DNA from 3 places in the Pelosinus sp. sgz500959 genome. Region 1 is predicted to be linked to each of the others. Evidence: riboswitches for the same ligand, from Rfam matches in the RefSeq annotation. Region 1 holds a riboswitch; each other region holds the start of a gene.
What was found. A riboswitch is a leader RNA that binds a small molecule or an ion and turns the genes downstream of it on or off. The one in region 1 is predicted to bind cyclic di-GMP.
Positions count from the first base shown of each region.

Region 2: another riboswitch for cyclic di-GMP. It lies ahead of ACAN52_RS16125 (CheR family methyltransferase); the one in region 1 lies ahead of ACAN52_RS14970 (HD-GYP domain-containing protein).
Region 3: another riboswitch for cyclic di-GMP. It lies ahead of ACAN52_RS18675 (LysM peptidoglycan-binding domain-containing protein); the one in region 1 lies ahead of ACAN52_RS14970 (HD-GYP domain-containing protein).

Region 1 is NZ_JBGJZL010000009.1:81,226-84,512, reverse strand. It holds gene ACAN52_RS14975 (response regulator) at 1-1,397, opposite strand, end outside; cyclic di-GMP riboswitch class I at 1,737-1,824, shown strand; gene ACAN52_RS14970 (HD-GYP domain-containing protein) at 1,994-3,079, shown strand; gene ACAN52_RS14965 (threonine aldolase family protein) at 3,171-3,287, opposite strand, start outside.
Region 2 is NZ_JBGJZL010000010.1:119,671-122,957, reverse strand. It holds gene ACAN52_RS16140 (FMN-binding protein) at 1-409, shown strand, start outside; gene ACAN52_RS16135 (hypothetical protein) at 571-951, shown strand; tRNA gene ACAN52_RS16130 (tRNA-Leu) at 1,045-1,128, shown strand; cyclic di-GMP riboswitch class I at 1,301-1,388, shown strand; gene ACAN52_RS16125 (CheR family methyltransferase) at 1,652-2,467, shown strand; gene ACAN52_RS16120 (cache domain-containing protein) at 2,547-3,287, opposite strand, start outside.
Region 3 is NZ_JBGJZL010000015.1:20,701-23,987, forward strand. It holds gene ACAN52_RS18665 (formate dehydrogenase subunit gamma) at 1-614, shown strand, start outside; gene ACAN52_RS18670 (formate dehydrogenase accessory protein FdhE) at 604-1,332, shown strand; gene ACAN52_RS18675 (LysM peptidoglycan-binding domain-containing protein) at 1,558-2,094, opposite strand; cyclic di-GMP riboswitch class I at 2,202-2,287, opposite strand; gene ACAN52_RS18680 (Crp/Fnr family transcriptional regulator) at 2,385-3,080, opposite strand; gene ACAN52_RS18685 (4Fe-4S binding protein) at 3,185-3,287, shown strand, end outside.

The sequences.
Region 1 (3,287 bases):
ATAAGAGCAAGAAATTCACTTTTTGCTCGATTTGCTCCTTCAGCGGCTATTTTTGCTTCACGCAGTTGCTGGGTCTGTTCATTGACCATCTCTTCTAAGTGATTACGATGTTTAATTAACTCATTTTCTTTATATTCTAATTCGTGGGAGTATGTAAGGAGTTTCTTATGAGTTAGGGTAAAGCGGTCCATTAAAAGAATGATGAAGGTTATAATGAGTATCAACATGCCTACGTGTAAAACTTTGAAAGGCAGTAAGCGAAGGTTGATACTGCCAAAAACATCGAGCAAAGCAGAGATTATAAATAGTGAAAAGCCTAAAGCAAATAAACGCGCATTGGGATTCCGTTCTTGAATTTGTTGTACTGTTATAAATAAAATAATGAAGATGTTTACTAACTCTAGATAGTTGAAGCAGGTGACTGTTTTGATTAAGGGATAGAGAGAGAACTGGTCGGCCAACACGACTGCGATATAGAACATGGCATCCAGAAGCCAGAGGTAACGCAGTAAGTTCTCTCGTCTAGCATTAAATAGGCTAGAAACAAATGCGACTAACCACAGTGGTAAGCTATACAAAGAGAGGAGGTCGAGATAAGTCCAAAATAGAGGGAAGGGTAATAAGATTAACCTGATTTTTGTTTGTGTAAGTGTATAAATTCCTATAGCTATGGAAAACATGCCAAAATATAAATGTTCAGATAACTTGCGCTCTAATCTATAACTGATACCAGATAATATACCGGCGAGAAGGAAGAAGAATGAACAAAAGGTAGCAAAGAGATCATTTTTTAGTAGATCAAGTTGGAACGTCGCGCCATTAACCAATAGAGGAGGAGCAATAAGACCAATGGTTTCATCTTCAGAATAAATTCGTAGAAATAAAGTTTGACCGCTCCATTCCGGGCGTAAAGGGAGTAGGTACCAACTCCAGCCTAAAAACTGATGATTTTCTAATTGATCCAAAGTACCAAAGGTATAAATCTTTTCTCCGTGGATATACGCTTCAAAAAGTTGATCGATCCCTGGTAAATAGAGTGAATCAGATAGTGCAGTAACATTTGGTAGAGATATGGCAAGCCAAATAAAATGCTGATCATTGACTAAAAAAGGTCGTTCAAGGATGGGTTGTATCGACCAACTGGATTCTTTTTCTGGTGATTCTTCTAACCAAGTGAGTGCACCCGTTGAAGTTTTGGGGCTATCACCCCAGCGATAATACCAGCCTGTATTCAATTCTATTTGGTTGCCCTGAACCGCAAAGAGTGGCGTGGTTTGCTCTTGCATATGCCATGAAGGTAAAAGGATGAAAAAAATGAAAAAGACGATGATACCGATTGCTAAGCTAAGAGGCAGGCGCACATGGCGATCGATGGAGAGAAACGGGGGTAAAAACATTCAGCTAACCTCCTGAAAAGAGTGAATGAAAAAAGTTTCTTAATGAATAAGCATTCTGGACAAGAATGAAAAAACCTTTTTAAAAAGCATTTTTTATAGGAAAAAAATGCTTTTTTTGATAAAAAAATGATTATTTTGACATTTTTCGACGTTCTATAAAAATTATAATAAATTTAATGATATTCATGTTATGCAGTGAGTTCTGATTTACTATTTTCATGATAAAAATCCAGTTAAATTCGATAATAATTCAAGATGCTTTTTTGATTGCTATAGGACTTAGTTCCTATTTTTTTATTGACGATATATGCAATATAGTGTAATATAAAAGGAAATAATAGTATATTTTGGCAAACCTGTCGAAAGTCAGGGACGCAAAGCCATGGGTCTAAGGGGCATAATAGCCTACGATTGCCAGGTTGCTTTCAATTATAGTTGTAAGTAGCACCTTGGTATAAGGTGCTGCTTTTTTTATTGGAATTAGAAAGCATATCGCTTTCTCGATTCCGAGTAAGAACGACTCGGTTTTTTTGCCTAGGTCTGACGAATTGGCAAAAGAAAAGTCTTTTCTTAGTTTGAAAGGAGGATTGGCTTTCATGGCACGAGTGCAATCTGTGCGAATATGCGATGTCCAAACGGGTATGATCCTTGCAAAGGATGTTTTAACAGAAAATGGGAGAGTTCTTCTTTCGCAAGGTGTCCGATTAACAGATCAGTGTATTTCTGCTCTGCGAAAAAGAGAATGCCCCTTTGTTGAAGTGGTTTACAATGAGCGTATTGATTTTCATACGAAATTTCGTTATAAGCATAATAAAGTCGTCAGAAGTAAAACTGCTTTTGAGGGCTTTTATCAAGAGACAGTGCAGATTATTAAAGAGGCTTTTGAAAGTATTCGCTTATCAAATCATCTTCCCTTAGATGTTATTCACAGACTCGTTGATTCTCATATTGGACCGCTTATGGATACTTATGGAGCACTAGAGTATATACAAAATATTCGAGTCCATTGTGATTATACTTATCGTCATTCGATCAATGTTGCTATTATTTCTGGGATTTTAGGTAAAGCTATCGAGTTAAAGAAATCTCAACTAGAAGATTTAGTGATAGCTGGTCTTTTGCATGACATCGGTAAGATCAGTATTACATTAGATATTTTAAATAAGCCTGGGAAACTGACTCAGGAAGAAATGGAACTGATGAAAACTCATCCAGAGAATGGTTATCAATTTTTGTTACAATATAGCCAACTTGCCGAGTCAGTTAAGCGGGGAGTTTTGCATCATCATGAAAGAAATGATGGTAGCGGTTATCCAAAAGGCTTGACAAAAAATCAAATTAGTTATTATGGTAAGATTGTTTCGATTGCAGATATTTATGATGCCATGACAACGGACCGAGTTTATCGCAAAAAATTGACGCCTTTCTCGGTTGCGGAAACTCTAGTTGAACAAATGTATCATCAACTTGACCCTAATTTATGTTTAGCATTTTTAAATACGATTAAAAGTAGCGTAGCAAATAGTATTGTATCCCTAAGTAATGGACAACAAGGAGAAGTGGTGTATCTGCATCCTACTCCAACAATTAGTCCAATTATAAAATTGATGGATGGTACTTTTTTGGACTTAGCTAAAAATAAAGAGATTGGAATTTTGGATATTATAAATGATAAAATATAAAGAATATAAAAAACATCTGAGTACCAGAAAAAATGCTGGTTTTCAGATGTTTTTTTAGAATTTAAATAAGAGTAATAAGCTAAACCTGAATCTAAAGTGCGCTGTTTAGGTCTTTAATGAATGCCATGACAGCATCCTCAGTGGTAGCCCACGAAGTGACAAGACGAATGGATGAGTGATTATGATCGATTTTAGACCAGATATAAAA
Region 2 (3,287 bases), on a different contig from region 1:
TGCTGGTTGCAGTCGTGAAAAGACTGAAGATCACTCTGGTCATGCAAATCATGATATGCATACGGCTTATAAGGATGGAACTTACACAGGTAAAAGCAGCCCTGATGAACGTGGTGCCATAGGCGAGCTGACGCTGACGATTCAACAAGGTAAAATTACTAAGGCTGACTATAAAGGCATTCAAAAAGATGGTAAGGTAAAAGATAGTGAGTATGGAAAAACAAATGGTACAATTGAAAATCCAGAATTCTATAAAAAGGCTCAACAAGGACTTAAAGGGGCCATGTCCTATGGTCCGAGGCTTATAGAAACACAAGACTTAAATAAGGTTGACTCCATATCTGGTGCAACACTTTCTTTTAAACAATTTAGTGAGGCAGGACATAAGGCTTTGGAGCAGGCAAAGTGATAAAAAACCATACCCTTTCAATTTGAGGGTATGGTTTTTTTAAACTTCATTAGTTTTTCAACAAATATTCATCAGTTTTTCATAATTGTCTGGTATGATTATAGTGCAAAGATCAATTACAATCTTTTTAGCAAAATGATATAAGAAAGGATGATCAGATTATGAAAAATAAAATGACAGGTTGGATTGTTGGAGGTTTACTCGGGGTTTCGGTATTAGGAGTCACATTGTCTACGAATGTTGTCAGCGCTGCTGAAAAAAATGCACCATCAACTCATGAAATGATGATGGAAAAAGGCCAAATGGGAGATATGGATATGCATAAAATGATGAACTCCCCTGAAATGCAAACCAAGTGTCTTGAGATGATGAAAACACCTGAAATGCAGGCTATGATGAAACAAATGCTATCAAGAGATCCTGCACTCAGACAAATGATGTTAGACTTAGTTAATTCAGTCGAGCCAACTGATCAAGCTACTACGCCAGATAATACACAAACGACTATGATGCCAGCAATGGACCATAGTATGCACCATTAATTCTTTTTATAAAAAAGATGAAAAAAAACCTTTCTTTTTAATTACTAATCTGCTATAATAAGAACCACGGGGTTTGTACAACAAATTTCATAAGCGGGAATGGCGGAATGGCAGACGCACCAGACTTAGGATCTGGCGCCGCAAGGTGTGGAGGTTCAAGTCCTCTTTCCCGCACCACATCAATTATAAAACTTTCAAGATTTTCTTGAAAGTTTTTTTGCTATATGCTTTTTATATTGATATAAAACTTAGGTTCTGGTTAGTTAGGCTATTTTCTTATAAAATATTGACGTCATTATAGAAGAAGAATATAATGAAATATAAAATAATTATACATTTTTAGACAAAAAAATAATATTGGCAAACCTATTGAAAGATCGGGACGCAAAGCTATGGGTCTACAGTCGTATCACGACCAAGATTGCCAGGCTGCTATGTTGCTTTATGTTAACATACCCAAGGTCAGGATACCCCTGATCTTTTTTGCGTTTTCAGATAGGAGAAATTAAGCAGTTAATAAGGTAATAACTATAATATGATGTTAAGTTCATCCTATTTAGCAATGGAAAAGAAGAGATAAATAGAGTTAAGAAAATCAAAAATTATTTTTGACGAGTACAAGTTGGCAAATCATAGTCCCATCGAAAGTAAAGAAATAATCATACTATTTTTGTTTGTATGCTTGAAAGGAGGAAAAACCATGGAAGATATAACGGAACGGGAATTTAGGGAACTTGTTGGATTTGTTAAGGCTAATTATGGAATCAACTTATTACAAAAAAAAGTGTTAGTGTGCGGACGTTTGAATAACTATATAGCGCAATGCGGTTTTCATAATTTTTCGGAGTATTTTTCTCATGTGAAAAGTGATCGTACAGGCAAGTCTGGGACAATCTTAGTAAATAAGCTTACGACAAACCATACTTATTTTTTGCGAGAACCACAACATTTTGAAGTTTTAGGGCAAGTGGTTCTACCGTATCTCGCTACAGTTGAGGCCAAAAAGAAAGATCTGCGGGTATGGAGTGCTGGTTGCTCTACAGGTGAAGAACCATATACGTTAGCAATGCTGATTAACTCTTATTTCGGCGCGCAAAAGAGTGGGTGGGATACGAAAATTTTAGCTACTGACATTTCAACAGATGTCTTAGAAAAGGCGCAAAAAGCCGTCTACCCTAGTAATCAGTTAGACAATTTGCCGGCTTACTGGCGTGCTAAGTATTTTCATAAAATCGATTCAGAGTACAGTGTTCTAAGAGAAATAATACGGCAGGAAGTCATATTTCGACGATTTAATCTTATGAGTGAAACATTTCCTTTCAAAAAGAAATTCCATCTTATTTTTTGTCGTAATGTAATGATCTATTTTGATGCTGAGACTAAAGAAAAATTAATCAATCGATTTTATGATCATATGGAATCAGGGGGCTATTTATTCATTGGCCATTCTGAATCAATTAATCGTCATGAAAGTCGATATCAGTTTGTGGCGCCTGCTATTTATAGAAAAGCATAAAAATATAAATGCAAAGTAAAAAATGATTAAATCCGCGAATAACGTGAATTTAATCATTTTTTTGCTTTAAAGAGGTTGCTTAATTTTTTTCTACTGGGAAAGTGATAACAAAACGAGTTCCTTTTCCCTCTTCGGAATCGACTTTAATGATACCACTATGACGTTCAACAATACTAGCACAGACAGAAAGACCAAGTCCTGTACCATCATCTCTTGTTGTAAAGAAGGGATCAAAAATTTTCTCTTGTAAGTCTTTAGGAATACCGCAACCGGAATCTTCTATGCATAAAATCACAGAGCCATCTTGATATTTGGTTTCAATTGTTAATGTACCATGCTGCTTCATCGCATTCAGCCCATTCATAGCAAGATTTAAAAGTAATTGTTTAATTTCTTTTTCCGCTAGAATAAGCTGGGGAATATCCCTAGAGAGTTTAAATTCAAGATTCATTCCTCGTTTGAGTGCATCTGTCAGTAGTAATGGGGCAATTTTATTAATAATTTCATTTAAGTCCTGTTTTTCTTGTTCTGTTGACTTGGTTTTGGATATTGCTAAAAAATCGGTAATGATTGTTTCGATACGTGCTAATTCGCTTAAAACTAAATCCAATTGATCGTGCAGAATATTAGGGATTTTTCTCTTAAAATGTTGTAAGTAACCTTTTACGACGGTCATGGGATTTCTGATTTCGTGTGCTAAGCCTGCAGCCATATTTCCAATTAGATTAAGCCTGTCCATGCGGGTGATTTCTTTTTGTAGAGTGATAAATTTAGTAACATCTTCTGAAATGACAGCTACATGATCTTTTGTAGGGCTATA
Region 3 (3,287 bases), on a different contig from region 1:
GGGTGCACACCTTTAGTTTCTTTACTCTCGTAGTAACTGGATTGGTTGTGCTCTCCCCTCATTTTCACTTTTTAGCCAGTTTATTTGGTGGTGTACAAGAGACACGAATTGTTCATCGGATTGCTGGTGTTGTATTTTCTTTCGGTACTTTACTCTTGTTTATCATTGGGGATAGCCCAGCTTTTACTCGTTGGATCAAGGATATTACAACCTGGGGTAAAGAAGATATTGCATTTTTGAAAGAATTTCCTAAAGAGTTTTTGGGCGGTCATGCCAATTTGCCAGAGCAAGGTCGGTTTAATTCTGGTGAAAAAGTCAATTCCTTACTGATCTTGATTGATGGTGGGATATTAACGATCACTGGTTTCATGATGTGGTATGCTGATTCCATTCCCCTTGGGATTATCCGCTGGGCGTATCCTGTGCACGATATTGCCGCATTTTTGATGATGGCTGTTATTGTTGCTCATATGTACCTTGGCTTGCTGCATCCAGGATCAAAAGAAGCGATTAACGGGATGTTGAGTGGTACAGTATCACGTTCTTTTGCGAAGTTACATCATGGGAAATGGTATCGAGAAATGACGCAAAAGGAGAAAAAAAGTGATCAATAAAAAAGAATTTACTGAGATTTTGGAGTTTCTTGAAGAGCATATTGCCCAGATTGATATGGTTCCTGCCGATGATGTACTGCAGAATTTATGGCAAACACGATTGGCAAACGATGAGTCAGCGTTAAGAGAAAATGAATTTCCTCTTAACGCAGCAGTTTGTTTGGTCATTGAAGTGATCAGCGATCGTGAAAAAAAAATATTGCCCACTATTCAGGCAGAACAATTAGTATTGCGATATTTAGATCAGCAGTCGATTCATCCAGACTGGCAACAGATTGGTATTCTGCCCGAAAATGGTGATATTTATGTACATTTATCCTGTAGAATAGCCTTAGAGAAAATGGCTAAGTTGGTGACGGATGTTGTCTCTTTAGCAAGTTGGGATAATAAAGAGTGCCCAGTATGTGGAGATAGCCCCGCCTTTGCTTGTCTGGAAAAAGGGCAAGGAAAACGTTTGTTAGTGTGCGGGGCCTGTCTGACACAATGGAGATATAAACGTATTGGCTGCGCTTTTTGTAATGAGGAAAATCCTGAGAAACTAAAAATTGTAACTGCTGAGGAATTCCCTGGATGGTCGGCTACAGTCTGTCTGACATGCAAAGGCTATCTTAAAACAGCAGACTTACGTACACTAACCTCCACTCCTAATTGGTATAAGGCTGTAATGGAAACCCTGCCTCTTGATTATGCATTGACACTTCATGAAAAAAGTACATAGTTTTTTGAAATGATAGCAATCAGCAATCTGTTGCTATCATTTCATTTTCCCTTAAAAACTCTTTTAGGGCCAGCTGCTTTAAAAGAATGAATCGTTTTGCTGGTGGCTACACCTAAGCAGTTCTTGGCGTATTATTGAATAATAACGGCAGAAACTCCTGCAAAAATTCTAATGAGATTTTTTGCAGGAGTTTTAGATCATTTTTAAATCTTAAATTGGAGATTTTTAGAATTCATTTTTAAAATTATTTGTGGAGATTCTGAATTCTCCTTTACTACTAGCATTAGTAGGCACTTTTAAGGTTTGCCCTGCATAAATGGATGCACTATGATTGAGGTCGTTTATTGTCTTGATTGTATAGACCAATTCTCGTATATCTTCTTTATCTGAAGCGTACCGTGATGCAATACTCCATACCGTATCGCCACTGGATACTTGTATATTCACGTAATTTACAGTGGGTTTTTCGGCATTGCTAAAGGAAATGTTTAGTATATTGATCAACAAAATTGCGAAAATGCTTGTAATAATGAATTTCATAATCGTATCATTCAGCATACTATATGGATGGGAAGCATTCTTTTTCTGATCAAAAGGAATGACGATACCCATTTTTTTAGGTTGAACTTCTATGCATTTTGTAGATTCTTCGTCAAAAATTTCAAAATGATGCTTATAGTTAGTGAATGCTTTTATTAAGATGTCTTTGTCAAAAATCTCGCCTAGTTTCTTATATGACCAAGATCTTATATCGATATTCATAAAAATACCACCTTTATCATCATTGATCGATTGTATATGGATTTTCATCACAATAGAAATAAAAAAAACAGGCATTTTGCCTGTTGCGCATCCTAGGAAATCCTATAAATGGCAACCTGGCAATCATAGATATTACATCCTTAGACCCATAGTTTTGCGTCCTCATCTTTTGATAAGTTTGCCGAAATAATTCAATTATTGCTATAATGTTACAACTAATGTCACAAATAGTCAAGACTTTTAACCCAGAAATATAGGACAAAAGTCTTAGATATGTCGAAAAAAATATTTTATGAGTCGGCAATCTTCTTTAAGGTTTCAAGGTCATGAATTTTTATTGATGTACGATAAAATTCAATAAGACCTTCATCTCTCATACGCCCCATTTCTCTTGATAAAGCTGTTCTAGAGACGTTTAGAAAATCGGCTAAATCATTACGACTTAAGGAGAGATTAAAAACCTGTTTCTCTGCTAATCGACACTGTTCTAGAAGATAGGTACTTATCTTTCCTCGCATACTGCTGATTGTAAGGTATTCGACTTTTCGATTTAGTAAAAGAGCTTTTTCCGATAGTATTGATAACATATTTTTTATAAGTTGCGTGTGGCCTGTGCAAGTATTGGCACAACTGCCTGCAATTTTATCAGGAGCCAAAAATATGACAGAACAAGGGGTTTGAGCAAATACGCTTGCAGGCCAAATTTTCTTGCTTGAAAATGCAATCATTTCGCCAAAAATATGACCAGCTCTTAGCGTCGTCATCACATTCCGGCTACCAGCTACATTTTCTTTTATAACAACGGCTTCCCCCGTAAGTAAAACACCTAATCCTGTAAAAGGCTCACCGCCAATCGTAATATAACTATTTTTCTTATACGTATAGACTTTAGGTTGTAGGCAATGAATCATACTTTCTAATTCATTTGCTGAAATACTGTCAAATAAGGGGGATCCCATCAGGATCTTGCCAAGATTATTACACAAATTTATCTCCACCTTGTTTTTGGTAGCCAAGGATACCGTTTTTTTTATTATATTGTATTACAATGAGATAGAAATACAAGATATATTGCACTGGAGGAAATGTTATGTTACGAGAAATTGTGAAAATAGATGAAGAAAAATGTGTTGGCTGTGGGCTTTGTACCTCGGCTTGTCAAGAGGGAGCCTTACAACTCATTGATGGAAAAG